2 regions of the Nocardiopsis sp. NPDC057823 genome follow, and region 1 is predicted to be linked to the other one. Evidence: riboswitches for the same ligand, from Rfam matches in the RefSeq annotation. Region 1 holds a riboswitch; the other holds the start of a gene.

Region 1 (14,176 bases):
GGCTTCGAGGACGTCGCCAAGACCCTGCCGCAGGCCAAGGACACCTCCGAGCGGTTCATCGAGGGCACGTTCTTCCTGCGCGCCCGCGTGGAGGGCAACGACGTCGGCTACGGCACCATCGCCGCCTCCGGCGCCAACGCCACCACCCTGCACTGGACCCGCAACGACGGCCCCGTCCGCGACGGCGACCTGCTGCTGCTGGACGCCGGTGTGGAGACCACCACCCTGTACACCGCCGACGTCACCCGCACCATGCCGGTCTCGGGCACCTTCACCGACACCCAGCGCAAGGTGTACGACCTGGTGTACGCCGCCCAGGAGGCCGGCATCGCGGCCGTCGCCCCCGGCGCCCCGTTCATCGCCTTCCACCAGGCCGCCCAGCGGGTGCTGGCCGAGGGCCTGATCGAGTGGGGCCTGCTGGAGGGCCCGGTGGACCGCGTCCTGGAGCTGGGGCTCCAGCGCCGTTACACCCTGCACGGCACCGGCCACATGCTCGGCCTGGACGTGCACGACTGCGCGGTCTCCCGCCAGGAGGTCCACCTGTACGGCGACCTGAAGCCCGGCATGGTCCTCACCGTCGAGCCCGGCCTGTACTTCCAGGCCGACGACCTGACCGTCCCCGAGGAGCTGCGCGGCATCGGCGTGCGCATCGAGGACGACGTCCTGGTCACCGAGGACGGGCGCGCCGTCCTGTCGGCCGCGCTGCCGCGCTCCTCCGCCGAGGTCGAGGCCTGGCTGGCCGAGCGCCTGCCGCGCTCCTGACCCCCGGTCCGCCCCCGGGCCGCCCGCGCCGTCCCCCGGCGCGGGCGGCCCGGATCTTTTTTCCGACGATTCCCGCGGACGGCTGTCGAATCCCCGGCCCGTCGATCGTCACCCTTGCGAACCGCCCTCCCGGGTGGTCACGTGGAACGACGACGAGGAAGAGGAACCCGCCATGCGCTACGCGCTGCTGCTGCACAACGCCGAACCCGCCGAGGGCGAGATCCCGCAGGAGGCCGTCGAGGCCGTGCAGGAGGCCTTCGGCGCCTACGGCCGAGCCCTGGAGGCCGCCGGCGTGCTGGTCGCCGCCGAGGTCCTGGCGACCCCGCGCGTCACCACCACGCTCACCCGCCGCGAGGGCGGGCTGCGCGTCCAGGACGGCCCCTTCGCCGACACCAAGGAGGCACTGGCCGGGGTGTTCGTCATCGACGTGCCCGACCTGGACGCCGCCCTGGCCTGGGCCGAGAAGTGCCCGGGCGCCCAGTACGGGGTCCTGGAGGTCCGACCCGCCGCCACCTCCTACATCGACGGCGCATGGACCTGACCGCCGGTCCCGCGGTGCGGGCCGCCCGCGCGGCCCGCACCTCCCACGGGCGCCTGCTCGCCCTGCTGGCCGCGCCCACCGGAGACCTGCCCGCCGCCGAGGACGCCCTCGCCGACGCCTACGAGCGCGCCCTCACGGCCTGGCCGCGCGACGGCGTTCCCGCCGACCCCGACGCCTGGCTGTTCACGGTGGCCCGCAACCGGCTCCGCGACCACTGGCGGTCGGCCGCCGTGCGCACCGGGGTGCCGCTGGACCCGGACCGGCACGCCCCGGCCGCCGACGCCACACCCGACGTGGACGCCGTCGGCGACCGCCGCCTGGAACTGATGCTGGTGTGCGCCCACCCGGCGGTCGACCCCGCCGTGCGCACCCCGCTCATGCTCAACACCGTCCTGGGCCTGACGGTCGCCCGCATCGCCCCCGCGTTCGCCCTGCCCGCGCCCACCCTGGCCGCCCGGCTCACCCGGGCCAAGAAGCGGATCAAGGAGGCGGGCGTGCCCTTCCGCATCCCCGACCGGGACGCCCTGCCCGAACGGCTGGACCACGTCCTTGAGGCGGTCTACGGCGCCCACGCCGTCGACTGGGAGATCGGCGGCACCGAACCCCGCACCGGCCTGACCGCCGAGGCCCTGGACCTGGCCGAGGTCCTCGCACGGCTGGTCCCCGACAGCGCCGAGGCCCACGGCCTGGCCGCGCTCATCGCCCTGGCGGCGGCCCGCGCCCCCGCCCGCCTGGACGGACGGGGCCGCCCGGTCCCCCCGGCCGAACAGGACACCGGCCGCTGGGACCGCGCGCTCATCGAGCGCGGCCGCGCCCACCTGCGCGCCGCCCACGCCCTGGGCGCCGTCGGCCGCTTCCAGCTGGAGGCCGCCGCCCAGGCGGTGCACTGCGCCCGCGCCGACACCGGCACGGTCGCCTGGGAGCACCTGCGCGAGCTGTACCGGCACCTGCACCGGCTGGCCCCCACCCTGGGGTCGGCGACCGCGCTGGCCGCCGTCACCGCCGAGACCGACGGGCCCGCCGCGGGCCTGGCCCTGCTGGAGGAGGAGACGGCGCCCTGGGGCGCGCGGGCCGCGCGCTTCGCCCCCGCCTGGGCGGTGCGCGCCCACCTGCTGCGGGCCCCGGGCCGCACCGGCCCGGCCCGCGCCGCCTACGACAGGGCGGTCTCGCTCACCACGGACCCCGGTGCCCGCTCCCGCCTGGAGGAGGAGCGCGCTCGGTCGGGCTGACCCGTCCGGTGAGGGCGCCCCTCAGCCGAACCGCACGAACGCCCGCAGCGGCGGGCTGTGGTCGTGCGCCTCCGTGAACCCGAGGGCCTCGTAGAACGCCCGCTGCCGGTCCTCGTCGTCGGTGAGCAGCACCCGCTGCCGGACGCCGGGGTACCCGGCGAACAACTCCTCCAGCAGCCGCCGCCCCAGACCGCCGCGCTGCTCTCCGGGGGCCACCAGCACGTCCTGGAGGTACACGACGGTCGCCCCGTCGGAGACCGACCGGGCCAGCCCCACCAGCCGGCCGTCCCTGCGGGCCGCCACCACCCGGTGGGACCCGGCCAGGGCCCGCACCAGCCCCTCCGGATCGCGGGTGTAGGCGTCCCAGCCCACCGACCCGTACAGCTCCAGCACCTCGTCGCGCGCCAGCTCCGGCGCCGCACAGGCGCGCACCTCCACCCCGGCCACGGACCGCCCTCCCGTCCTCGTCTCCGAAAGGGGGAGTCTGGCACGGATCAGGCGGTGGCGCGCGGCAGGGTGATGGTCACGGACGTGCCCGACGGGCCGCTGTCCAGGTCCACCCGGCCGCCCTGGGCCGCCACCAGCGAGCGCACCACGGCCAGGCCCAGCCCGGCGATCCGCCCGCCCCCGCCCGCGCGCGTGGTCACGAACGGCTCGAACACCCGCGGCAGCACGTCCGGGTCGATGCCCGGGCCGTCGTCGGCCACCACCAGCGCCACCCCGTCGCCGGTGCCGTGCGCGGACACCTCCACCCGGGTCCCCTCCGGGGTGTGGTCCACCGCGTTCCCGATCAGGTTGGCCAGGCACTGCTCCAACCGGGCCTGGTCGCCCAGCAGCACCTCCGGCGGCGGCTCGGCCACGGTGACCGCCCCCCGCGCGGGCAGCGCCCGCGCGCGCGAGCGCACCTCGTCGAACAGGTCGGGCAGGAACACCGGCTCCCGGGCGGCGTCGATCTCGTCGCCGCCGCGCGCCACCGCCATCAGGTCCTCCAGCACCCGGCGCAGCCGCACCAGCTCGGCGCGCACGATCTGCGCCTCCGGGCCGCCCAGCAGCTCCAGGTGCCCCTCGGCGACCGCCAGCGGGGTGCGCACCTCGTGCGAGATCACCGACAGGTAGCGCCGCCGGTCGGCCTCGGCCCCCTCGATCCGGTCCAGCATGCGGTTGATCTCCCCGGCCAGCTCGCCGATCTCGTCCCGGGTGCCGGGAACGGGCACCCGTGCCGCCAGGTCGGCGGGGGAGACCTCCTTGGCCGCCGCCGACACCTCCCGCACCGGCCGCAGCGTGCGCCGCACCACCGCCCACAGCAGCAGCCCGCCCCCGGCCAGGCCCACCGCGCCCGCCGCGCCGACGCTCGCCAGCACCGCGCCGGCCGCGTCCCGCGACGGCTCCAGCGGCGCCGCCACCGTCACCACCGCCACCTGCGCGCCGTCCCCGTCCACCACGGCGGTGTCCATCACCCGCAGCGGCCCGACGCCGCTGTCCACCGTGCGCAGGGAGCCCGGTTCCACCGGCGGCGCCCCGGGGCCGCTCAGCAGCGTCGCCACCGGTCCCGGCCCCCCGGTGCTCTGCAGCCGGACCCCGCCCGCGGACACCAGCGTCACGTGCCGGGCCCCGCTCGGCCGCGTCGCCAGCGCCTGCCGCGCCGCCCGCTGCGCCTCCGGACCCGACACCACCCCGTCGATCCCGGCGGCCTCGGGCAGCCGGTTCCCCAGCGCCTCGCCCACCAGCGCCGCCTCCTCCTGGAGCAGCCGGTCCACGTCGGCCCGGCCCGACACCCGCACCAGCTCGTAGGTGAGCAGGGCCACCCCGCCGATCACCAGCGCCATCACCAGCAGGGCCCGGAGCACCACCCGGGCGGTGAGGTTCACCGGTCACCGCCGTCCAGCCGGTAACCGACCCCGCGCACCGTCACGATCCGCTCCGCGCCGAGCTTGCGGCGCAGCTGGCTGACGTACACCTCCACCACGTTCGACGCCCCGTCGAAGTCGTAGCCCCACACCCGGTCCAGCAGCTGGGGCTGGGAGAACACCTGCCCCGGGTGGCGCACCAGCACCTCCAGCAGGCCGAACTCGCGCGCCGACAGGGTGACGGTGGCCCCGTCCACCGACGCGGTGCGCGCCCCCAGGTCCAGCACGATCCCCCCGGCGGCCAGCACGTCCGCGCGCTCCTGGCCGCCGGTGCGCAGCCGGGCCCGGACCCGGGCCAGCAGCTCGCTCACGCTGAAGGGCTTGACCATGTAGTCGTCGGCCCCGGCGTCCAGGTTCGCGACCCGGTCGCTCACGGCGTCCTTGGCGGTCAGCACGATCACCGGAACCGAGGGGCGGCGGCTCCGCAGCCGGCGCAGCACCTCCTCGCCCGGGATGCCCGGCAGGCCCAGGTCCAGCACCACCAGCTCGACGTCGGGGGACAGGGCCATCGTCAGCCCGTCGATGCCGTCGGAGGCGACCAGCACCCGGTGCCCGGCGCTCTCCAGCCCGCGCCGCACGAAGGAGACGATGCCCTCCTCGTCCTCCACCACCAGAATCGCCACGCCCCCGCGCCCCTTTCCCCCGCCTGTCGTGGCCCAGCCTCCCAGGGGGCACTGAGCCGTTCCTGAGCGCAACATGAAGAAGGTCTTCAGGTTGCACTCATGTCCCCATCATCCCGCCGTCCCATGCTGGAGTCAGTGAACGGGACCTCCACGGGTAAGGACACCATGATGCAGAAGCGGACCACGATCCTCCTCGCCACCTCCGCGGCCGGGCTGCTGGCCGTCGGCGCGGTCGGCGGCTACCTGCTGCTCGACGACCCCGAGCAGCAGATCCAGCCGATCAGCCTGACCGGTTTCTCCTCCGGCGGCGCCCCGGCGGCCGCCCCCGCCGACGGCGACGGCGGCACCTCGGCCACCCGGTCCGTCGAGGGCCTGGAGCAGCTCACCGGCGAGCTGCGCGCCGACGACGACCAGGACCGGGACGAGGACCACGACGACTGGAGCGTGGCCGGGGTGGACGTCGACTTCGGCCCCGAGGAGTGGCTGCTGACCGACCCGGTCCTGGAGGACTACGACGGCGACGGCACCGCCGCCCCGCTGCTGGAGGAGCTGCGCGGGCTGGAGGGCACCGAGGTCACCCTGGGCGTCCGCTACGAGGAGGACGACGACGGCGAGCGCGAGGACGCCGACGTCTACACCGTCAACGGGCTCAACCTGCGCGACCCCGACGGCGGCCCGGCCCCCTGGGACAACTCCGGCACCGAGGGCGAGGCCGACCGCGACGCCGTGTCCGCCGCCGCCGAGGCGGCCGTGGGCGAGGGCGCCCGCGCCGTGGACGCGGACCGCGACGACGAGGACGGCCACCAGGTCTGGGACGTCGAGGTGCACGGCGCCGACGGCCGCGAGTACGACGTCATCGTCGACCTGTCCGGCGAGGTCGTCGACGTCCGCGAGGACGACTGATCCGCTCCCGCCGTCCCGTCCGCCGACGGGACGGCGGGAACGGCACCGCCGGGACGGCCGGGGGTGGGCCCGGGGACACCCCGGGGGTAGGGCCCGCCGTAGTGACCGGCCGGTGCGCCGTCGGCCAGGCTCGATGCCATGACCGAGAACGCCCGTCCGCCCGGCACGCTTCTCCGCCTGCCGCCCGTCCTGGGACTGCTCCTGCTCGCCCCGGTCTGCGCCGAGTACCTCTACGGCTACGACGACTCGACCGGCGACCCGCGGGAGCTCCTGGGCGGGCTGTTCCTCTTCGCGCCCCTGTACGGCGGGGCCGCCGTGCTCATCCGCGAGGTCGTCCGCAGGACCGGGCGCGGGTGGCCGGCCGTCCTGCTGCTGGGCGCCGCCTTCGGCGTGGTCCAGGCGGGGCTCGTGGACCTGTCGCTGTTCAACCCGTCCTACCGCGGCATCCCGTACTGGGAGGACATGTTCTCCTCCTCCCTGCTGCCGGCCCCGGGTGTGAACCCCAACCTGGCGCTCGTCTTCACGGCGGGGCACGCGGTCTGGAGCGTCACCGTGCCGATCGCGGTCGTCGAGTCGCTCGCCCCCCGGACGGCCGCCCGGCCGTGGCTGGGGTGGTTCGGGCTGGCCGTGGTCGCGGCCGGGTTCGCGGCCGCCGCCGTGCTCGTGCTGCGGTGGTCCGTGGAGACCGAGGGGTTCGTGCCCTCCGCCGGGCAGGCCGTCGGCGCGGCCGCGGCGGCGCTCGCCCTGGGCGCCGCGGCCTTCCTGTGGCGCGGGCCCGCCCGGCCCGACCCGCGGCCCGCGCCCCCGCCGTGGGCGGTCGGCGGCACCGTCCTGGCGGCGCTGGGCCTGCCCGGGGCGGTCGCGCACCTGCTGCGGGCGGTCGGCCTGGGGGAGGGGCCGTGGCGGATCGCGGACTCGTCCTGGTTCCTCATCGGCTGGCCGGGGTTCGCGGTCAACCTGGCCGTCCTGGGCGGCCTCGCCGTGCTGCTGGCCCGCTGGTCGGCCCGGGCGGGCTGGGGACCCCGCCACGTGCTCGCCGCAGCGGGCGGCGCCCTGCTCGCCAACGTGTTCACGGCCTTCCTCGCCCGCCCCATCGGCGACGTGGCGGCGGCCGCCAAGTACACCCACAACACGGTCGCCCTCCTCGGCTCGCTCGCGGTGCTCGCCCTGGGCTTTCGCCGCCTCCGGAAGGCCCGGCCGCCCACGCCCGGGTCCTAGAGAACGGCGCCGACGCCGGTGGCGCCAGCGGACCACCACCACAGCCGCTCCGCGGCCCCGCGGTCCAGCACCCACGGTTTGACCCCGCCCCTGAGCATGTCGTCGGAGTCCGCGGGCGCGGCGATGTCGCAGTCCTGGCAGTAGGCCCCGCCGTGCCCCTCCAGCAGCGGAGAAGTCGCCGCCCACACCGCCGTCGCCGCGCCCTGTTCGGGGGTCTTGAACCCGGGGGCGGGCCGGTCGTCCTCCCCGACCACCCACCCCAGTCGGCGCCGGGTTCGCAGCGGTACCTCCCGTTGCAGCGGGGTGAGGATGCTGCCCGGGTGCACCGAGAACGCGTGCGCCCCGCGCGGCGCCAACAGGCCGTCCAGGTGCAGTGCGGCCAGGGACACCGCCGTCTTGGACTGGCCGTAGGCGGTCCACTGGTCGTACGCGTCGGGCTGGGCGAAGTGCGGGTCCTCCCAGCGCATGTCCGACAGGAAGTGCCCGGCCGACGACAGCCCCACCACCCGCGCACCCTCCGCCAGGGCCGGTGCCAGCAGCGCCGTCAACGTGAAGTGCCCCAGGTGGTGCACCGCAAGGTGGGCCTCCCACCCCGGGCCCACCGCCGTGCGCGGTCCCCGCATGATCCCCGCCGCGTTGATGACCAGGTCGACGGGCCGCCCGGCCGCGCGCACCTCCCCGGCCAGGCGGCGGACGTCGGCCTGGTCGGTCAGGTCGAGCGCCGCCACCGAGACCCGGGGGAGATCCGCGAGCGCCTCTCGTGCCCGGTCGGGGCGGCGCGCGGGCACCAGCACCTCGGCACCGGCCCGGACCAGGGAACGGGTCATCTCCAGGCCCAGGCCCGAGTACCCGCCGGTGACCACGGCGAACCGGCCGCCCAGATCGGTGTCGGCGAGCACGTCGTCGGCCGTCGAGTCGTGTCCGAACCCGCTGTGCAGGGGAGTGGGAGTTTCCATGCCCGCGATGCTGCCTCCTGGAGTGCGCTCCAGGTCAAGCGGCGCCGCGGACCCGGCCGAGGGCGTTCCGGCAGTATTTCCGTGCGTACCGTTGCATGCCGGGGGCGCCCCCCTCGAGCGGACGGAGCGGCTCGGCGGCCTCGGTGATGGGCGTGCGCCTCCTGTGCGGGCTGAGGGGCGGGGGTCGGCCGGGGAGCGGCCTGGGGAGGCCGTACACAGGCGTCCCGTACCCGGAGCCCCGTGGCCGATCACGGCCGCGCCCGGAACCGGTCAGCCGCCGAGCCGTTCCTCGGCCCGGACCCGGGTGGCCCGGTCGGGCGAGGTGCGGGCCGCCGCCAGCAGCCGGGCCCGCAGCGGGGCGGGCAGCGCGGCGATGTCCCGCCGGATCCGCTTGCGGGACCTCCACCCGATCAGGTGCCGCACGGCCCCGGCCTCATGGCGGGCTCCGGCGCGGGGGTCCTCCAGGGCGGCGGCGATCTCCCCGATCGGCACCTCCCCGAGCATCGCTCCCGGCAGGTCCTCGTAGACCGGGTACCCGGAGTAACGGCCGCTCCCCGCCGCGTACCAGGCCAGCACCGCCTGCACCCGGACCACCGGGTCCGGGACCGCCTCGGCCAGCAGTCCGGCGGCCTCGGACCGCAGTTCGGACCCTCCCGCGCTCTGGAGCATCCGCTCCGTCAGGCCGCGCAGCGCCCCGGGCACCGCGGCGACCCAGTCCTCCCTCTCCCGGGCGGCCGCGGCCCGGCGCGCCTCGGCCTCGCGGAACAGGCGCAGCGGCTCCGGGACCCCGTGCCGGTCGAGCCAGGCCAGGAGCCCGGGGCCGTCGGCGAGCAGCGCGTCCCCGTCCCACCCCTCCCAGGACAGGGTCACACCGTGGTGCAGCGCCACCACCGCCAGGGACCGGCCGTCCGGGCCCCGGACGTCGAGCCGCGCCTCCCCGGCGCACGCGCACACCATCCCCGGCAGCGAGCGCACCGCCATCACCGCCCGCAGCTCCTCGCGCGCGCCCGCGTCGGTGAGGCCCACGACGGTCTCCGTGCCGGAGGCCGTGATCCCGAGCGACCCGGCCGCGGCCAGGAGGGCGTCCAGTGCGTGCGGTCCCGCCATCGTGCGACTCCTTCGTCCGTTCACCCCGCAGAACCCGGCGGTCGCACCGTACCGGTCCAGCGGGCCCGTCGTCGGCGGCGGGAAGGCGAGACCGCTGGTCGGAGCCGGAAGCGGACGTTGTACGCTCTTCGGGCCAGTCGTACTCCACTTCGTGGGGCAGGGAACCCGGTGCGAATCCGGGACTGACGCGCAGCGGTGAGGGTGACGGGCGGGCATGTGCCGGGACCTCCGCGTCCCGGACGGCCACTGGGGCGCACCGCCCCGGGAAGGCGCTCCGCTCCGGAAGACCCCGAGTCCGAAGACCTGCTGGCACCGGCGGTGACGGGCCGCCGGGTCACCCGCGGGCCCCGCGTACGGGCCCCGAACCGAAGGACGTGCATGTTCCCCGCGGACGCCCCCGCGCCCCGCACCCGGCGCGACCGCTGCCCCGGCGCGCTCCGGCCCTGGGAGGCCCCGGACGGCCTGCTGGTCCGGCTCCGACTCGTCGGCGGCCGCCTGCCGGCCCGGTCCCTGGCCGCCCTGGCCGCCGTCGCCGAGGAGTTCGGCTCCGGCCGGGTCCACGTGACGGGGCGGGCCAACCTCCAGGTGCGCGCCCTGCCCGGCCGGGACGGGCGCCTCGACCCCGCGGTCCTCGGCGCGCTGGAGGAGACGGGGCTGCTGCCCTCGCCCTCCCACGAACTGGTCCGCAACGTGATGGCCTCGCCGCTCACCGGGCTGTCGGGGGGACGCGCCGACCTGCGCCCCGTCGCCGCCGCCCTGGACGCGGCCCTGTGCTCGGCCCCGCACCGCGCCGCCCTGCCCGGCCGCTTCCTGTTCGTGCTCGACGACGGGCGCGGCGACCTCGTGGAACGCCCCTGCGACCTGGGCCTCACCGCGCTCGACGGGGCCACCGCCCAACTGCGCGTCGGCGACCGCCACGGGCCGGCGGTTCGGCTGGACGGGGCCGCCGACGCCCTCGTGCGCCTGGCCGACCTGTTCCTGGAGCGGCGCGGCGAGGGCCCCACCGCGCCCTGGCACGTGGCCGAGCTCCCCTCCGCGCTGTGCGCGCCGCATCCCCCCGACCCGCGCCTGCCCGCGCCCGCCCCGCCACCGCCGTACGGGCCGCTGCCCGGCGGCGCGCACCACGTCCCCGTCCCGGAGGAGGGCCTGGACCGGGCCGCCGCGGACGCCCTGGCCGCCGACGCCCTCGCCGCGGGCGGCGACCTCGTGGTCACGCCCTGGCGCGGCGTCGTCGTCCCCGGGGCGCGGCGGTGACCGCCCCCCGCCGGCCGAACCGGCACTACGAGTACATCGACGACGGGCCCGCGATCTACACGGACTCCTTCGCCACCATCCGTGCCGAGGTGTCCCTGGGCCACCTGCCCGCCGACGCCGAGCGCCTCGCGGTGCGGATGATCCACGGCACCGGGCAGGTCGACCTCGCCGCCGACCTGGTGGTCCACCCCGGCCTGGTCGGTGCCGCCCGGGCGGCCCTGCGGTCCGGCGCGCCGATCCTGTGCGACGCGACCATGGTCGCCACCGGCGTCACCCGCGGCCGCCTGCCCGCCGACAACGACGTCCTGTGCCTGCTGGGCGACGAGCGGGTCCCCGGCCTGGCCCGGCGCTGGGGCACCACCCGCTCCGCCGCCGCGGTCTCCCTGTGGGAGCCCCGGCTGGAGGGCGCCGTGGTCGCCTTCGGCAACGCCCCCACGGCGCTCTTCCACCTGCTGGAGATGCTCGTCGACGGCGCCCCGCGCCCCGCGGCGATCATCGGCTGCCCGGTCGGCTTCGTCGGCGCCGCCGAGTCCAAGCAGGCCCTGGAGGAGTTCGCCGGCCGCCACGGCATCGACGTCCCCTACGTGCTCGCCCGCGGCCGCCGCGGCGGCTCCGCGATGGCCGCCTCGGCCCTCAACGCCCTCGCGAAGGAGGAGGAATGACCGGCAGGACCGGCAGGTTCCACGGCGTGGGCGTCGGCCCCGGCGACCCTGAGCTGATGACCCTCAAGGCCGCCCGGCTCATCTCGGCCGCCGACGTCGTCGCCTACCACTGCGGCCCGGGCAAGGACTCCAACGCCCGCCGCATCGCCGCCGGCCTGATCCCGGCGGGGGCGGTCCAGGAACGGCTCGTCTACCCGGTGACCACCGGCGCGGCCGACCACCCCGGCGGCTACGAGGGCGCCCTGGCCGACTTCTACGAGGAGTCCGCCGCGCGCCTGGCCGCCCACCTCGACGCGGGGCGCGACGTCGTCCTGCTCTCCGAGGGCGACCCGCTGTTCTACGGGTCCTACATGTACATGCACGACCGCCTGGCCGACCGGTACGAGACCGGGATCGTGCCCGGCGTCCCGGCCTTCGCCGCGGCCGCCGCCACCGCGGCCGCGCCCCTGGCCCGCCAGACGGACGTGCTCACCGTCCTGTCCGGCACCCTGCCCGAACCGGAACTCGCCCGCCGCCTCGCCGACACCGACGCGGCCGTCGTCATGAAGCTCGGCCGGACCTTCCCCGCCGTGCGCCGCGCCCTCGCGGCGGCGGGGCGGCTGGACCACGCCGTGTACGTGGAGCGCGCCTCCATGGAGGGCGGGCGCCGCCTGCCGGCGGCCGAGGTCGACCCCGACACGGTCCCCTACTTCTCCCTCGTCCTGGTCACCGGCGACAGCCGCAACGGCACCCGGTCCCGCGACGGCGCCACAGCGCCCGGGAGCGCCGCCGCGCCGGGGGAGGCCCCCCGGCCCGCGCGCCCGGCGGCCGAGCTGCTGGTCGTCGGCCTGGGGCCCGGGCCCGGCCACTGGCTCACCCCCGAGGCCGGGGAGGCGCTGGCCGGGGTGGACCACGTGGTCGGCTACGGGCCCTACGTCGCCCGCGTCCCCCAGCGCCCGGGGCTGACCCGCCACGCCTCGGGCAACACCGTCGAGCTCGACCGCGCCCGGCACGCCCTGGACCTGGCGGCCCGGGGCGAGCGCGTGGCCGTGGTCTCCGGCGGCGACGCCGGGATCTTCGGCATGGCCACCGCCGTGTTCGAGGCGGCCGAGGACCCCCGGTACCGGGACGTGTCCGTCCGCGTGGTGCCCGGGGTGAGCGCTGTCCAGGCCGTGGCCGCCCGCGCGGGCGCCCCCGTCGGCGGCGACTTCGCCGTCATGAGCCTCTCGGACCGCCTCAAACCCTGGAAGGTCGTCGAGCACCGGCTGCGCGCCGTCGCCGACGCCGACCTGGCCCTGGCCCTGTACAACCCCGCCTCGCGCTCGCGCACCGAGCAGATCGCCACCGCGCGCCGCGTCCTGCTGGAGCACCGCGACCCCGACACGGTGGTCGTGGTGGGCCGGGACGTGGGCCGCGACGGGGAGTCGCTGGAGGTGACCACCCTGGCCGGGCTCGACCCCGCGGCGGTCGACATGCGCTGCCTGCTCATCGTCGGGGCGTCCGGGACCCGGGTCTCCCCGTCGGGCCGCGTCTGGACCCCCCGGTGGGTGAAGCCGTGACCGTGCACTTCGTGGGCGCCGGACCCGGGGCGGCGGACCTGCTCACCGTGCGCGCCACGCGCATGCTCGGCGCGGCCGACGTGGTGCTCTACCCCGGGACGTACCTGGACCCCGGGGTCCTCTCCCACTGCGCGCCCGGGGCGGAGCTGGTGGACACCCAGGGCCTGGACCTGGACCGCATCACCGAACGCCTGGTGGGAGCCCACCGGGCCGGCTCCGACGTCGTGCGGCTGACCTCGGGGGACCCGTCCCTTTACTCCGCGCTCGCCGAGCAGACCCGCAGGCTCGACGCGCACGGGGTGCCGTGGGACGTCACCCCGGGCGTGCCCGCCTACGCCGCCGCCGCGGCCCTGGCGGGGAGGGAGCTGACCGTGCCCCTGGTCGCGCAGTCGGTGGTCCTCACCCGGACCCGGGCGCGGTCCACGGCCATGCCGGACACCGAGACCCTGGCCGCGTTCGCCGCCACCCGGGCCACCCTGGTCCTGCACCTGGCGATCACCCGGGTGCGGGCGCTCATGGGGGAGCTCGCCCCCGAGTACGGGGCGGACTGCCCGGTGGTCGTCGTCCACCGGGCCAGCCAGCCGGGCGAGGCGGTCCTGCGCGGGACGGTGGCCGACATCGCCGACCGGGTCGAGGAGGCCGGGTTCCGGCAGGCGGCGGTCATCCTGGTCGGACGGGCCCTGGACCCGCGGGGCGGCGGGGAGTCCTTCCTCTACGACCCCGCCCGGCCCCGGCCGGCGGACGGCGGATAGGCCGCGCCCCCCGGGGGCGCCGGGGCCGCGGGGGCCGCGCCGCAGGGTCAGGCCCGCCAGGACCACTGGGTGACCGTGCGCGCGGGCGTCCACCCGGTGAACCCGCCGATCGGCGCGGCGGTCTCCACGGCGATCCGGGTCAGCTCGCCGCCGTGCTCCCGGTGGGCCTCGCCCAGCAGCCGCTCGGTCTCCAGCGTCACCCCGTGCACCACCAGGCGGCCGCCCGGCCGCAGCGCCTCCAGGCACGCCCCGAGCACACCGGGCCGGGTCGCGCCGCCGCCGACGAACACCGCGTCGGGCGCGGGCAGCCCCGCCAGCGCCTCCGGGGCGCGCCCGTGGACCACCCGCAGCCCCGGCACGCCGAGCCGCCCCGCGTTGCGGCCGATCCGCGCGGCCCGGCCGGCGTCGGCCTCTACCGCCGTCGCCGCGCACTCCGGGTGCGCGCGCATCCACTCGATCCCCACCGACCCCGCGCCCGCGCCCACGTCCCACAGGTGCAGCCCCGGGGCGGGCGCCAGCCGGGCGAGGGCGCAGGCGCGCAGGTCGCGCTTGGTGAGCTGCCCGTCGTGCTCGTAGGCGTCGTCGGGCAGCCCGGCGGCCAGCCCGTACCCGGGCGGCCCGTCGAGCTCCAGGGCGAGGACGTGCAGCGCCGGCACGGACGCGGGGTCCACCCCGGGCCACCCGTCCGCGGTGCCCTCCAAGCGCGACTCGGCGTCCGAGCCCA
Region 2 (14,176 bases), on a different contig from region 1:
GGGGGCCGCCCGGGGAAGGCGCGGCCTACTCCTCGGGGTCCTCCCCGGCGCCGTCCGAGGGCGCGTCCGAGGGCTGCTCGTCGGGCACGCCGTCCACGTACCGCTCGCCGGGCTCGGCGTCGCCCAGCAGCTGCGACACGGTCACCATCGTGTACCCCTGCGCGTCCAGCTCGCGGATGATCTTGTGCGAGGCCGCGATGGTGGTGGGGTGGATGTCGTGCATGAGGATGATCGCCCCGTCCGAGGCGCCCGCGATCGCCCGGTCCGCGACCACGGAGGGGTCCCGGTCCTTCCAGTCGTTGGTGTCGATGCTCCACAGGACCTGGGCCAGGCCCATGTCCCGGGTCACCGAGGCGACGCCGTCGTTGGTCGACCCGTACGGCGGGCGCATGAGGTCCATCGTGTACCCGGTCTCCCGGTACACCAGGGCCTGCACGCTGTTCAGGTTGTCGTGCACGCCGTCGGCCCCCAGCCCCGCCAGGTCGGGGTGGTTCAGGGTGTGGTTGGCCATCTCGTGCCCCTCGGCGTAGGTGCGCCGCACCGTGTGCGGGTGCTCCATCACCGGCAGGCCGGTGACGAAGAAGGTCGCCTTGGCGTCGTACTCGGCGAGCGTGTCCAGCAGCTCGGGGGTGCCCCCGCCGGGGCCGTCGTCGTAGGTCAGGGCCACGCACTTGACCTCGGGGTCGGCGCAGTCGACGGACTCGTCCACGGGGGAGATGACGCCCGGGACCGGCTCGTCCGCGACGCTGGAGCCCTCCCCGGGCGCGGCGGAGATGGCGAACTCCTCGACCCCGGTGGTGGCGGCGCGCAGCACCCGGCGCCCGAAGTCCGACAGCAGCGGCTCGGACTCGGCGCGCTCGACGACCGCGGTCAGGGGCCCGGCGTCGGCCGGGGCGACCTGCCCGGTGTCGAACTCCACGACCAGGTCGCCGTCGGGGTTGAACCCGACCGAGTCGTACAGCGACGCCACCGGCAGCACCGTCCCCGTCTCGGCGGCGTCGCCGAGGCGGTCGCGCACCAGGGTGTTGAGGGCGGCCAGCTCGTCCTGTCCGGCCAGCAGCGACTGCGAGCCGCGGGTGACGCCGTCGCCGGTGTCGTACCAGTAGGTGGAGTGGAACTCCCGGGTGCCCTCGGAGTCGGTCTCCTCGCCCGTCATGCGCACGCCGACCAGGCCGTCGGAGGCGGCGGTGATGTTCCACCCCGCCGTGTAGGACTCCGCGCCCGGGTTGGCGGCGTCGAACGCCTCCACGTCGGCGCCCAGCCTCCCGCGCAGGAACTCCGTGAGCGGCTCGGCGTTGGGCAGCACCGGGAAGGACACCTCGGTGGCGACCCCGTCGTACTCCAGCTCCTCCGTCTCCACCCCGGTCAGGGCGGCCTCGTCGACCACGGTCAGCGCGTCGGGCTCGCCGGTGGCGGGGATGCGCTGCTCGATGGCGTCGGCCAGGCCGTGCGCCACGCCCCCGGCCGGGCCCGCCCCCAACGACTCCGGTGGTCGCACCGACAACAGCACCATGCCGGCCAGGACCACGAGGGAGACGCCCACCGTGATGACCGGGTGGTCGGGGGTCATGGCGGTTCGGGGCAGCTTGTTCACCAGGGGTTCTCCGCGTCCATTTCGCAGACGAACGTGCACGGGGCCGGCGGGGGCGCCACCGTGCGACGTCTTCATCGGGTGTGACGCCGCCCACGGGCGGAGGGTTCGGACTCCGGGGCGGCGAGGGGCACAGGGGGCATGCCGGGGGGCAGGGGCGAGGGGATGTCTCCCTATACTCGCAGGCGTGGAAGGTTCGTGCGCCATCCTTCCGCCCGGGGCGATCCCGGGCCGGTGGCGCGCGTCGCAAGAGGGAACCCGGTGCGAATCCGGGACTGCCCCGCAGCGGTGTACGGGAACGACCCCCGCCATGGAGCACTGGTGGACCGACCGGAGAGGTCGGGGACCGGGAAGCGGCGGGCATTAGGAGACCGGTGGCCCACCGGTCGCGCCCGTGAGTCCGAAGACCTGCCTCCACCCGGCGGCGCACCCGTGCCGCCGGTGGTCCCGTGCCCCGAGGGAGGGCCGAGGTCGGCACCCGTGGGCGCCCGTCGAGCGGCGCCCCACCGGCGTGCCCCCTCGCCGACCCCGGGCACGGTACCCGGCTTTCGACGAGGGAGAAGAAGCTTCATGAACACCTCCGGACCCGCCGTGCGGTCCACGGTGCACGGCTACCCGCGCATCGGTCCCGACCGCGAGCTCAAGCGCGCCGAGGAGTCCTACTGGAAGGGCGCCTCCACCGCCGCCGCCCTGGAGGAGGCCGCCGCCGGCCTGCGCCTGGACACCTACGCCCGGCTGCGCGCCGCCGGGATCGACGACATCCCCTCCAACACGTTCTCCTACTACGACCAGGTGCTGGACACCGCCGTCCTGTTCGGCCTGGTCCCGGAGCGGTTCGAGGACCCGTCCGCGGCCGCCGACGCCGACGGGCGGCTGCGCCGCTACTTCGCGCTGGCCCGCGGGGTCCAGGGCGCCCCGCCCCTGGAGATGACCAAGTGGTTCGACACCAACTACCACTACCTGGTCCCGGAGCTCTCCCCGGCCGTGCGGCCGCGCGTCGCCGGCGACAAACCCGTCGCCGAGTTCCGCGAGGCCCTGGAGGCCGGGTACCCCACCCGCCCGGTGCTGGTCGGCCCGCTGACCTTCCTGCTGCTGTCCAAGGCCGCCGACGACGCACCGCGGGGCTGGTCGCCCATCGCGCTGCTCGACGACCTGCTGGAGGCCTACGGCCGCGTGCTGGCGGACCTGCGCGCCGCCGGCGCCGAGCAGGTGCAGCTGGACGAGCCGGTGCTGGCCACCGACGAGGGCCGCGCCGCCCTGGCCCACCTGGAGCGCGCCTACGGCGTCCTGGGCGGGCTCGCCGACCGCCCGGAGATCCTGGTCTCCACCTACTTCGGCTCCATCGGCGCCGACGCCCTGCGCGTCCTCAAGGAGTCCCCGGTCGAGGCCGTGGGCCTGGACCTCGTCACCGACGCCGAGGGCATCGCCGACCTGACCGCGGTCTCCGGTCTGGGCTCCACCCGCCTGGTCGCGGGCGTGGTCGACGGCCGCAACGTCTGGCGCACCGACGTCCCGGCCGCCGTCGCCACCCTGGGCACCCTGCTGGGCCTGGCCGACGGGATCTCCGTGAGCACCTCCTGCTCGCTGCTGCACGTGCCCATCGACCTGGACGCCGAGACCTCGCTGCCCCCGGAGCTGCGCGCGGCGCTGGCCTTCGCGGAGCAGAAGACCCGTGAGGTCGCGCTGCTGGGCAGGGTGCTGTCCGAGGGAACCGGGGACGGCTACGCCGCCGCCCCGGCCCCGGCCGGCGCGGCGTTCGTGGACGCGCGCGTGCGCGCCCGCCTGGAGGCCCTGGGCGCGGACGCCCACGAGCGGCCGCGGGAGCGCGGCGCCCCCGGCGTCCCGGCGCTGACCACGACCACCATCGGGTCGTTCCCGCAGACCGGCGGGCTGCGCCGGGCCCGCGCCGCGCACCGCCGCGGCGAGCTGGGAGAGGAGGAGTACAAGGCGATCCTGCGCGCCGAGATCGACCGGGTCATCGCGCTCCAGGAGGACATCGGCCTGGACGTGCTCGTCCACGGCGAGCCCGAGCGCAACGACATGGTCCAGTACTTCGCCGAGCAGCTCCGGGGCTACGCCACCACCGAGAACGGCTGGGTGCAGTCCTACGGCTCCCGGTGCGTGCGCCCGCCGATCCTCTTCGGCGACGTCTCGCGCCCGGAGCCGATGACGGTGGAGTGGACCACCTACGCCCAGTCGCGTACCGGGAAGCCGGTCAAGGGCATGCTCACCGGACCGGTGACCATGCTCGCCTGGTCGTTCGTGCGCACCGACCAGCCGCTGGGCGACACCGCCCGCCAGGTGGCACTGGCCCTGCGCGACGAGGTCGCCGACCTGGAGCGGGCGGGGATCCGCCACATCCAGGTCGACGAGGCCGCGCTGCGCGAGCTGCTGCCGCTGCGGGCGGAGAAGCGGCGGGAGTACCTGGACTGGGCCGTGGGCTCCTTCCGGCTGGCCACCTCCGGCGTCTCGCCGTCGACGACCGTCCACACGCACATGTGCTACTCCGAGTTCGGCCTGATCGTCGACGGCATCGAGGAGCTGGACGCCGACGTGACCAGCGTCGAGGCGGCCCGCTCGCGCATGGAGCTGGTGGAGGACCTGGGCCGCCGAGGCTACCGGCGGGGCATCGGCCCGGGCGTGTACGACATCCACTCCCCGCGGGTGCCGTCGGTGGAGGAGATCGAGGCGTCCCTGCGCCTGGCGGTGGAGCACATCGACGCCGGGAAGCTGTGGGTCAACCCGGACTGCGGTCTGAAGACCCGCGGCTACGAGGAGGTCGAACAGGCCCTGCGCAACATGGTCGAGGCCGCCCGCCGGGTCCGCGCGACCCTGTAGGCGCCGCACCGGGAGGGACCGGCCCCGGAACGAAAGGGGGAGGGGCCGCGGCGGTCGCCGCGGCCCCTCCCTTCACGCTCTTCCGTGCGCCCGGTGGCCTACGGGTCAGGCGGACTCGAGCAGGGCGAGGGCGTCCTCGCCGGCCATGGTCATGGTCGCCTCGATGTCGTCGGGGAGCGTGAACTTCTCGACGTCGGCGTCGGAGGCGCTGAACGAGGGGCTCATCGTGTACGTGACCTCGATGGTGATGTTGCCCGAACGGATCAGCACGGCGGCGCGGGGGACGAACTGGCCGAGGAAGTCGTACTTCGTGGTGATGAAGACGGCCTCGTCGCCCAGGGGGAGCTCCTTGTCCTGGTCCAGGTGCTCGGAGTCGTACAGGGAGTACGAGCCCTCACCGCGGATGTTGGAGACGGCGTCCTGGTAGTCGGTCTTGGCGCCCTCGATGGAGTCCGACCCGGCGTAGGGGGTCTGGTACGTCACGTCGTAGGTCCCGAACATGGTGTCCGGGTTGCCCTCCGGCGGGGTGCCGCTGATGTCGGAGCAGGTGGAGCGGTTGTCGCTGGTGCTCTTGGAGCCGTCCTGGCCCATGAGCAGGCCCTCGGCCACGCGGTCGGTCAGGGCCTCGCAGGGCTCGATGGGCAGCGAGTACGGGGGCTCGCCCGCCGGGCCGCCGCCGCCCGCGGGCTCCTCGACCGGCTCCTCGCCGGCCGGGTCGGTCGCGGGGTCGCTGGCCTCGGTGCTCCCCTCCGGCGGGGAGGCGACGGTGCCGCCCTCGTCACCGCGGTTGGTGGCGAGCATGACGATGAGCGCGACCACGAGGACCACGATCACCGCGCCGCCGCCGATGACCACCCACAGGGCGGCCTTGCCGCCGCTCTTGGGCTGCTGCGGCGGCGGGTAGCCCCCGGGGGGGCCGTAGGCGGGCTGGCCGCCCGTGTACGCGCCCTGCTGGGCGTAGCCCGGCTGACCGCCCGTGTGGGGGTCGCCGTAGGGGCCGCCCGGCGGGCCGTAGGGAGGCTGCCCTCCCGAGCCGTCACCGCCGTAGGGGTTCTGCGGTGGCTGGTTGTAAGGTCCGTTTTCGCTCATGGCTCCCCTCGCCCGGATGATGTGTTGACGTGTTGTCTGGGACGCGTGTCGGCGCCTGTGGGTTCGTGTGACTTTCCGAAGTCGGGTCGAAAGGGACGCCGGTGACGTTCACACGGGCAGGGCGCGCCTTCCGTGGCCACCGAACCGCGGGCGAGGACGGGGGAGCGGGGGAGGAGCGGGCCCTGTGTGTCTCCAGGTGGCCCCGGTGTGGTGCTCCGGGGCGGCCGACGGGCGCGCCGCCGGCCGGGGACGTGAGCATCCTATTCGGCGCACCCCGGGGTAGGGCAGGCCGGGGCCGGGGAGCGAGAGCGAATCGTCACTGTTTCGTGTCGATCACGTGCACCGCTCGTTTCCGCCCGTCCATTCCCCGGGACGGCCGGGCGCGGCGGAGCGGCCGCCCGTCCCGGAGCGGGTCAGAACATCGAGATGTGCACGTGGTCGAAGTGGTTCTCGGTGATGCTGCCGCGGTCGGCCATCGCGCGCCAGCCGGTGTCGCCGCGCCGGACGTCCCAGATCTGCTGGCGGTAGATCACGTACATGATCCCCAGGCGGTCGGCGTTCTCGCGGGCCCACTCGGCGATGGCCCAGCCGCGGTCGACCTGCTCCTGGGAGGGCATCGACCCGTTGCCGTCCACCATGAAGTCGCAGGCCCGGCCCTTGGGGTGCTCTCCGACGACCCAGCCGCCGACCGCCCGGTAGCAGCCGACCCCGCCGACCTCGGTGCCCTCTCCGAACTCCTCGATGACCAGTTCGCGCATCTGCTCGGTCCGGGGGGTGATGTTGTACGGACCGCCCATGGGCTGGTTCGGGTGGTCCGCGATCATCGCCTGGACCTCCTCGCGCCGCTCCTCCAGCGCCTCCAGGTCGGCCTCGGCCTCCTCCAGGGTCTCCTGGGCCGCCTCCTGGGCCTCCTCGTCGCGCTCCAGCGCCTGCTCCAGCTCGGCGATCTTGTCCTGGTTGCTCGACGCCAGGAAGTCGATGACCACGGCGCGGTCGATGACCTGGTCGGGGTCGGCGTCGACGAAGAGCGACATGGACGGGTCGATGCCGTTGCCGGTGTAGGAGGCGTACGCCAGGGCGCGGACCTGCTCCTTGGAGGCCTGGGCCTCCTCGGCGGTCTCCTCGGCCCGCTCGGTGGCGCGCTCGGCCTCCTGGATGACGCCCTCCATGTCGCGCAGCTCGCCGTTGTACTCCTCGCCCAGGGTCTCCGCGCGCTCGCGCAGGGACTCCATGCTCTCCGGCTCCATGGGCAGGGCCAGCGCCGGAGTCTGGGGCAGGGCGACGAGCGCCGCCCCCAGGGAGAGGGAGACGGCGATGACACGCGCCCGGCCGGCGCGGCGGCGCCGGGAGGGGGACAGGGCGGAGGCGGCGTCGGCCAGGGTCTCGCGCCAGGTCGCGGCCGGCGGATCGGGAGCCCAGAAGTCGGCGAACTCGTCCACTCGGCTCTGGTCATCGGGGTGCACGGTGTGGTCGCTCCTCGGGCCCGCGCACCCCCGGGCTCGGGGCGGGGCGGGCGCTGCATCTCGTCGATTTCCCGGCCGGGACCGCTCCCCGAGCACGGGGAGGAGGGGCGACGGTGCGTCGCCGGGGACCGGGAGGCCCGTGCCATCGTGAGCGGCGATCGGCGCTGGGCGATGGTAACGGGACGGTCATGAGTGTAAGCACTCCCGGGGTCATACGGGAGGGAACGGATGGTTTCCGAACCGACAAAAGGTGCGATGTGGCACAGATAACCCGGTTCTCGGGTGTGATTTCGGTGAACCGACCCGCCGTCCCATGGTTGAGTGGTGAGCGTGAAGGTTTCTGGACGACTCCCGGTGAAACCCACCGCCACCTGGGCGAACACCCCCATGTGGTGTGATGGGCGCTGTTGTCGCGCGTCCGCCTGACCCCCGCCTCCTCGACGCCCGCGGCCGAGCGGTAATTTTCGAGGATTTCCGCGCCCCGACCGCCGCACCGCCCGCCCCGGCGCGTCGCCTCCACCCGGTCCGGGACCGCTCCGTACGCTCTGACGTGGGCGTCGTCCCACGTCGAGCAGCTCCGCGCCCGTACGGCCCGTACGCCGACCCCGGGCGCCCTGACCAACGTCGATGGGAAGACCGTGATTGACGCAGTGGGCCTGCACAAGGTCTACAGGTTGAAGAAACACCGGGTGACCGCCCTGAATGGGGTCGACCTGCACGTGGAGCCCGGCGAGATCTACGGTGTCGTGGGCCAGAGCGGCGCGGGCAAGAGCACCCTGCTCCGCTCCGTCAACCTCCTGGAGCGCCCCGACGCCGGGACCGTCACCGTCGACGGCGAGGAGCTGACCTCCCTGCGCGGGGCGCGGCTGCGCACCGCCCGCCGCGGCATCGGCATGGTCCACCAGCACTTCGCGCTGCTCTCCTCGCGCACCGTCGCGGGCAACGTCGGCTTCCCCCTGGAGGTCTCCGGGGTCGGCCGCGCCGAGCGCCGCGAACGCGTGGGCGAGCTCCTGGAGCTGGTCGGCCTGGGCGACAAGGCGCGCGCCTACCCGTCCCAGCTGTCCGGCGGCCAGAAGCAGCGCGTGGGCATCGCCCGCGCCCTGGCCTCCCGCCCCAAGGTGCTGCTGAGCGACGAGGCCACCTCGGCCCTGGACCCGGCCACCACCGACTCGATCCTGGCCCTGCTGCGCCGCCTGCGCGACGAACTGGGGCTGACGATCCTGCTGATCACCCACGAGATGGACGTGATCAAGAAGATCTGCGACTCCGCCGCGATCATGGAGAACGGCGAATTCCGCGAGGCGGGCCGCGTGCTCGACCTCATCGGCACCCCCGGGTCGCTGCTGGCCCGCTCCCTCTTCCCGCTGCCGGACCTGGCGGGCCCCGACACGGTCGTCGTGACCTACCCCCGCTCGTTCGACGAGCCCCTCATGTCCGAGCTCACCCGCCGCTTCGACGTGGACGTCAACATCCTCGGCGGCGGCGTGGAGCAGGTCGCGGGCCAGTCCGTGGGCCGCCTGGGCGTGGACGTCCGCGGCGCCCGCCGCTCCGAGGCCCTGACCTACCTGTCCGAACACGGCCTGCTGGTCGAGGAGGCCGGAAAGTGACCACCCACACCGCCGACATCCTCTTCCTGGCCGCGGACACCGGGGCCGCGGGCCCGTGGGAGGCCGTGGTGGCCTTCCTCCGGGACTGGCCGAACATGTGGCCCAGCCTGTGGCTGGCCACCCAGGACACCGTCTACATGGTGCTGTGGGCGACGATCTTCAGCGTCCTGGTCGGCCTGCCGCTGGGCGTGCTGCTGGTCACCACCGACCGCGGCGGCCTCACCCCCGCGCCCGCGGTGCGCGCGGTCCTCAGCGCCATCGTCAACATCGGCCGCTCGCTGCCGTTCATCGTCCTGATGGTGGCGGTGCTGTCCCTGACCCGCTTCCTGGTCGGCACCACCCTGGGCCCGACGGCGGCGATCGTCCCCCTGAGCATCGGCGCGATCCCGTTCTTCGCCCGGCTGGTGGAGACCTCCCTGCGCGAGGTCGACCGCGAGGTCGTCGAGGCCGCGCACGCCATGGGCACCCGCAGGCTCACGATCGTCGGCAAGGTGATGCTGCCCGAGGCGCTGCCCGGCCTCATCGCGGGCCTGGTGATGACCGTGGTCGCCCTCATCTCCTACTCGGCGATGGCCGGCGCGATCGGCGGCGGCGGCCTGGGCGACCTGGCCATCCGCGAGGGCTACCAGCGCTTCAACGACCACTACCTGTGGGCCACCGTCATCCTGCTCATCGTCATCGTGCAGGCGGCGCAGAGCCTGGGCGACCTGCTGGTGCGCAGGCTCACCCGGCGCTGACCCGCGCACCGCGCCCCCCGGCCCCCCGCCCCCCGACATTCGTCCGACCCGTCTGGATTCCTGGATAGGAGATGCGATGACCGGAGACAGGGCAGGGGCGCCGTGGGGGCGCGCGCTGCGCGGGGCCGGGGCGGCGGCGCTCGCCGCCGCCGTGCTGGCGGCCTGCGGCAGTCCCAGCGAGCGCGCGGAGGAGGGGACCGACGCGGAGGGGCTCACCGTCCTGCGCGTCGGCGCGACCCCCACCCCCCACGCGGAGATCCTGCAGTTCATCGACGAGAACCTGGCCGCGGACGCCGGGCTGCGCCTGGAGATCGTCGAGTACACCGACTACAACCAGCCCAACGCCGCCCTGGCCGAGGGCGAGCTGGACGCCAACTACTACCAGACGGTGCCGTTCCTCGAGGAGTACCTGGCGGGGAACCCCGACGCCGACCTGAGCTACGTCTCCGACGTGCACCTGGAGGCGTTCGGCATCTACTCCCAGGACGCCGCCGACCTGGAGGACCTGCCCGAGGGCGCCGAGATTGGGGTGCCCAACGACACCTCGAACATGGGCCGGGCCCTGCACCTGCTGGCCGACGCCGGCGTGATCACCCTGGCCGAGGACGCCGGGGACTCGCCCGGGGTGGACGACATCGAGGACGACCCGCTGAACGTCACCGTCACCCCGGTGGAGGCGGCCCAGCTGCCGCGTTCGCTCCAGGACCTGGACGCGGCCGTGGTCAACGGCAACTACGCCCTGGAGGCGGACCTGCCGGCGACGGCCAACGCGCTGGCCTGGGAGGGCACCGAGAACAACCCGTACGCCAACGGGCTGGTCGTGCGGTCGGAGGACGCGGGCGCCGAGGACATCGTGCGGCTGGACGAGCTGCTGCACGGCCCGGAGGTCCGCGACTTCATGGAGGAGCGCTGGCAGGGGATCGTCATCCCGGTCGGCGGGCAGGCCGAGCCGACCGCCTCGGAGTCCCCGGAGTAACGTGTGCGCGGGGCGCCGTCCGGACGCCGCGCCCCGCGCCGACCACTCGTAACGGTTGGGTTTCGGGGTTACTTTCGTCGATTGACACAAGGTGTCCGGTCTGCTTGTTTTATGGGAGCGCTCCCATACGCGATGTCCCCTCGTCATGGAAGGTGCGTACCGAACAAGTGAGCAACCGCAGCGATTTCCCTGAGGACTTCCTCTGGGGGGCGGCCACCGCCTCGTTCCAGATCGAAGGCGCCACCACGGCCGACGGCCGCGGCCGCAGCATCTGGGACACCTTCGCCGAGACCCCCGGCAAGGTCCTGGGCGGCGACACCGGCGACCCCGCCGACGACCACTACCACCGGTACCCGGAGGACGTCGCGCTCATGAGCCGGCTGAACCTGGGCGCCTACCGGTTCTCCATCGCCTGGCCGCGCATCCTCCCCGAGGGGAGCGGCAAGGTCAACCAGGCCGGGCTCGACTTCTACAACCGCCTGGTCGACACCCTGCTGGAGGCCGGGATCCAGCCCTGGGCCACCCTCTACCACTGGGACCTGCCCCAGACCCTGGAGGACGCCGGCGGCTGGCCCGCGCGCGACACCGCGTACCGGTTCCGCGACTACGTGCAGATCGTGGCCGACTCGCTCGGCGACCGCGTCTCCAACTGGATGACCATCAACGAGCCCTGGTGCTCGGCCTTCCTCGGCTACGAGAACGGCCACCACGCGCCCGGGCACCGCGACCCCGCGGCGGCCCTGGCCGCCTCCCACCACCTGCTGCTCGGGCACGGCCTGGCCGCCCAGGCCATCCGCTCCACCGGCCACCCCTCCCGGGTCGGCCTCGCCCACAACCAGGCGGTCATCCGGCCCCACGGCCCCAGCGCGGCCGACGCCCGCTCCGCCCGCAGGGCCGACGGGGTGCGCAACCGCATCTTCACCGACCCGCTGCTCAAGGGCACCTACCCCGCCGACGTGCTGGAGGACCTGGCGTCCGTCAGCGACTTCTCCTTCATCCACGACGGCGACCTGAAGACCACCTCGGCCCCGCTGGACTTCCTCGGGATCAACTACTACTCGCCCGAGTTCGTCGCCGCCTCCGCCAAGGGCCTGGACCCGGCGCTGGTCAGCGGCGAGGGCGGCGCCTGGCTCGGCGCCGAGCCCGAGGAGGTGCACGTCTCCCAGGGCCTGCCCGTCACCCACATGGGCTGGGAGATCGACCCGACCGGCCTGTACGACGTGCTGCTCCGCCTGGCCGGCGAGAGCGGCGGCATCGACCTGTACGTCACCGAGAACGGCTGCGCCTTCGAGGACACCGTCACCGAGGACGGCAGGGTCCACGACACCGACCGGCTCGACTACTACGAGGGCCACCTGAGGGCCGCGAAGGAGGCGATCCACGCCGGGGTGCCCTTGCGCGGATACTTCGCCTGGTCGCTTCTGGATAATTTCGAGTGGGCGTGGGGATACTCCCGCCGTTTCGGGATCGTGCACGTCGACTACGAAACGCAGGTGCGCACGGTCAAGGACAGCGGCGAGTGGTACTCCCGCCTGGCGGCCACGGGACGGTTCCCGGAACGCTAGAACAGGCATGCCGCCCCCGGAGGGGGCGGACGACCAAGGCCGCCGCGGCCGGTGACCCCGGCCGCGGCGGCGTACGATTTTCCCAGAGGGAGCACGCGAAGTGGCCAAGAGCGGTGACGGTGGCGGTCGGCGGCGTCCGACCCTGGAGATGGTGGCCGAGCGGGCCGGGGTCGGCCGCGGGACCGTCTCCCGGGTGATCAACGGGTCGGCGCAGGTGAGCCCGCGCACCCGGGAGGCGGTCCACAACGCGATCGCCGAACTGGGCTACAGCCCCAACCAGGCCGCGCGCACCCTGGTCACCCGGCGCACGGACACGATCGCCCTGGTGGTCTCCGAGCTGCGCGACCGGCTCTTCTCCGACCCGTTCTTCGCCGACATCGTCCGCGGCGTCAGCTCGGTCCTGCACGAGCGCGACCTCCAGCTGATGCTCACCACCGCCCGCAGCGAGGCCGAGCACAAGCGGGTCGGCGACTACCTCAGCGGCTTCCACGTGGACGGCGCCCTCCTGGTGTCCCTGCACCGCGACGACCCCCTGCCCCGGCGCCTGGCGGCGGCGGGCGTGCCGGTCGTGCACGGCGGCCGGCCGCTGGCCGAGGTGCCCTCCCCGTTCTGGGTCGACATCGACAACGTCGGCAGCGCCGAGAAGGCGGTCCGCTACCTCGTGGAGAAGGGCCACCGCCGGGTCGCCACCGTCACCGGCCCCCTGGACATGTACGCCGGCGTGGAGCGCCTGCGCGGGTACCAGCGGGTCATGGCCGAGGCGGGCATCGAGATCGAGGACCGCCTCGTGGTCCAGGGCGACTTCAGCGTCGAGGGCGGCGCCGAGGCCATGGAGCGGCTGCTCGACGGCGGGCCCGCGCCCGACGCGGTCTTCATCGCCTCCGACATGATGGCGATCGGCGGGCTGCGGGTCCTGCGCGCCCGCGGGCTGCGGGTGCCCGAGGACGTCGCGGTGGTCGGCCACGACGACACCCTCATGGCCCACTACAGCGACCCGGCGCTCACCACGGTCCACCAGCCCTCGGTCCAGATGGGCCAGGAGATGGCGCGCCTGCTGGTGGACGTCGCGATCCCGCGCGCGGCCGAGTCCGAGACCGTCATGCTCGACACCCGCCTGGTGGTCCGCGAGTCCGCCTGACCGGCCCGGACGCCCCTTCCGGGCGGTCCGGTACGGGCCGGGCGGGCACCGGGGCGCCCCGGCGGGTGGACGTGTGCAGATGCATGTGCAAGGCTGGTCGCGACTTCGCGGGAGACGGTGGGGGCGCATGAACCCGATGCGGGAACCGACGCACACGCGGTGTGCCATCTCCTCGTGCGAATGGTGCGACCGGGACGGCCTCGACTGCCGGTTCTGCTCGGGTACCGGATGGTGGCGGCCCGAGCGCCCGCACCGGGACACGAGTGGGATCATCGTGTGGCTCCGGGTCGACGAACCGTGCCGGGGATGCGCCGGCACCGGCAAGGAGCACAGCCCGACCGTGGCGATCTGAGGATCCCGCCGCCGCGGTCCGGACGAGGCGGGGGACCGAGGAGGATGCGGTGCGCTGGGTGACCTACCTGTCCCCGAGTGGCGGCGGCGAGCGAGTGGGGGCGCTGGACGACGGCGACGTGCTGGGCGTGCCCGACCCCCGGAGCCTGGACGAGCTGCTGGCCGACGGGGTGCCCGCCCTGGCCGGGGTGCTGGCCAGCACCCGCCGGGCGCCCATCGAGATCATCGTCGAGTGGGAGGCGCGCATGTGCGCCCCGCTCTCCCCGTCCTCCCCGGTGGCCGTCCTGTCCGGCGGCGACGTCTGGGAGGTCCCCCCGCGCCTGGTCGGCGCCGTGGACGACCCCGTCCCCGCCACCGCCCACAGCGCCCGTGTGGGCCTCGCGGCGGTCGCCGGCGCTCCGGGGCGGGTCGACGCCCGCACGCCCGCCTGCCTGTGGCTGGACGCCGCGGGGGAGCCCGTCCTGCTCGGCCTGGGCCCGGTCCTGGTCACCTCCGACGAGCCGATCGCGGACTGGGAGGCGGCCGTGGAGGTCGAGGGCACCGAGCGCGGGCGCGCCGTGCTGGACCCCGGGGACCCCTGGCTGTCCCGGGAGGCGGGCCGGGTGAACGCCCTGCTGCCGGTGGACGCCGGTCCGCTGGCCGAGGGCGACGAGGTGTTCGTGGACCTGGGCGAGCTGGGCTCCTACGAGGTCAGGGTCGGCTCCCGGGTCTGAACCGGCACGCACCGTCGGGGGCCCGCCCTAGGGCGTGTACTCCCAGTGCCAGGGCTCGAAGCCGCCGCGCGCCCAGGGCGGGTTGTCCCAGCCGAACCCCGGGGCCCG

What was found. Region 1 has a riboswitch for cobalamin ahead of ACFVNO_RS15350 (nitrite reductase). Riboswitches for the same ligand answer to the same signal wherever they lie in the genome.
Region 2: another riboswitch for cobalamin. It lies ahead of metE (5-methyltetrahydropteroyltriglutamate--homocysteine S-methyltransferase); the one in region 1 lies ahead of ACFVNO_RS15350 (nitrite reductase).

The regions. Positions count from the first base shown of each region.
Region 1 is NZ_JBHVLR010000008.1:18,341-32,516, reverse strand. It holds gene ACFVNO_RS15400 (aminopeptidase P family protein) at 1-762, shown strand, start outside; gene ACFVNO_RS15395 (YciI family protein) at 896-1,303, shown strand; gene ACFVNO_RS15390 (RNA polymerase sigma factor) at 1,294-2,532, shown strand; gene ACFVNO_RS15385 (GNAT family N-acetyltransferase) at 2,554-2,979, opposite strand; gene ACFVNO_RS15380 (ATP-binding protein) at 3,027-4,400, opposite strand; gene ACFVNO_RS15375 (response regulator transcription factor) at 4,397-5,062, opposite strand; gene ACFVNO_RS15370 (PepSY domain-containing protein) at 5,186-5,965, shown strand; gene ACFVNO_RS15365 (hypothetical protein) at 6,104-7,183, shown strand; gene ACFVNO_RS15360 (oxidoreductase) at 7,180-8,139, opposite strand; gene ACFVNO_RS15355 (hypothetical protein) at 8,410-9,246, opposite strand; cobalamin riboswitch at 9,364-9,572, shown strand; gene ACFVNO_RS15350 (nitrite reductase) at 9,625-10,500, shown strand; gene ACFVNO_RS15345 (precorrin-8X methylmutase) at 10,497-11,162, shown strand; gene ACFVNO_RS15340 (precorrin-2 C(20)-methyltransferase) at 11,159-12,700, shown strand; gene cobM (precorrin-4 C(11)-methyltransferase) at 12,685-13,452, shown strand; gene cbiE (precorrin-6y C5,15-methyltransferase (decarboxylating) subunit CbiE) at 13,500-14,176, opposite strand, start outside.
Region 2 is NZ_JBHVLR010000010.1:55,861-70,036, reverse strand. It holds gene ACFVNO_RS17660 (polysaccharide deacetylase family protein) at 26-1,570, opposite strand; cobalamin riboswitch at 1,825-2,004, shown strand; gene metE (5-methyltetrahydropteroyltriglutamate--homocysteine S-methyltransferase) at 2,162-4,429, shown strand; gene ACFVNO_RS17650 (DUF3558 domain-containing protein) at 4,535-5,518, opposite strand; gene ACFVNO_RS17645 (hypothetical protein) at 5,932-6,981, opposite strand; gene ACFVNO_RS17640 (methionine ABC transporter ATP-binding protein) at 7,632-8,588, shown strand; gene ACFVNO_RS17635 (methionine ABC transporter permease) at 8,585-9,325, shown strand; gene ACFVNO_RS17630 (MetQ/NlpA family ABC transporter substrate-binding protein) at 9,402-10,301, shown strand; gene ACFVNO_RS17625 (GH1 family beta-glucosidase) at 10,469-11,866, shown strand; gene ACFVNO_RS17620 (LacI family DNA-binding transcriptional regulator) at 12,015-13,004, shown strand; gene ACFVNO_RS17615 (hypothetical protein) at 13,132-13,356, shown strand; gene ACFVNO_RS17610 (hypothetical protein) at 13,406-14,068, shown strand; gene ACFVNO_RS17605 (M15 family metallopeptidase) at 14,096-14,176, opposite strand, start outside.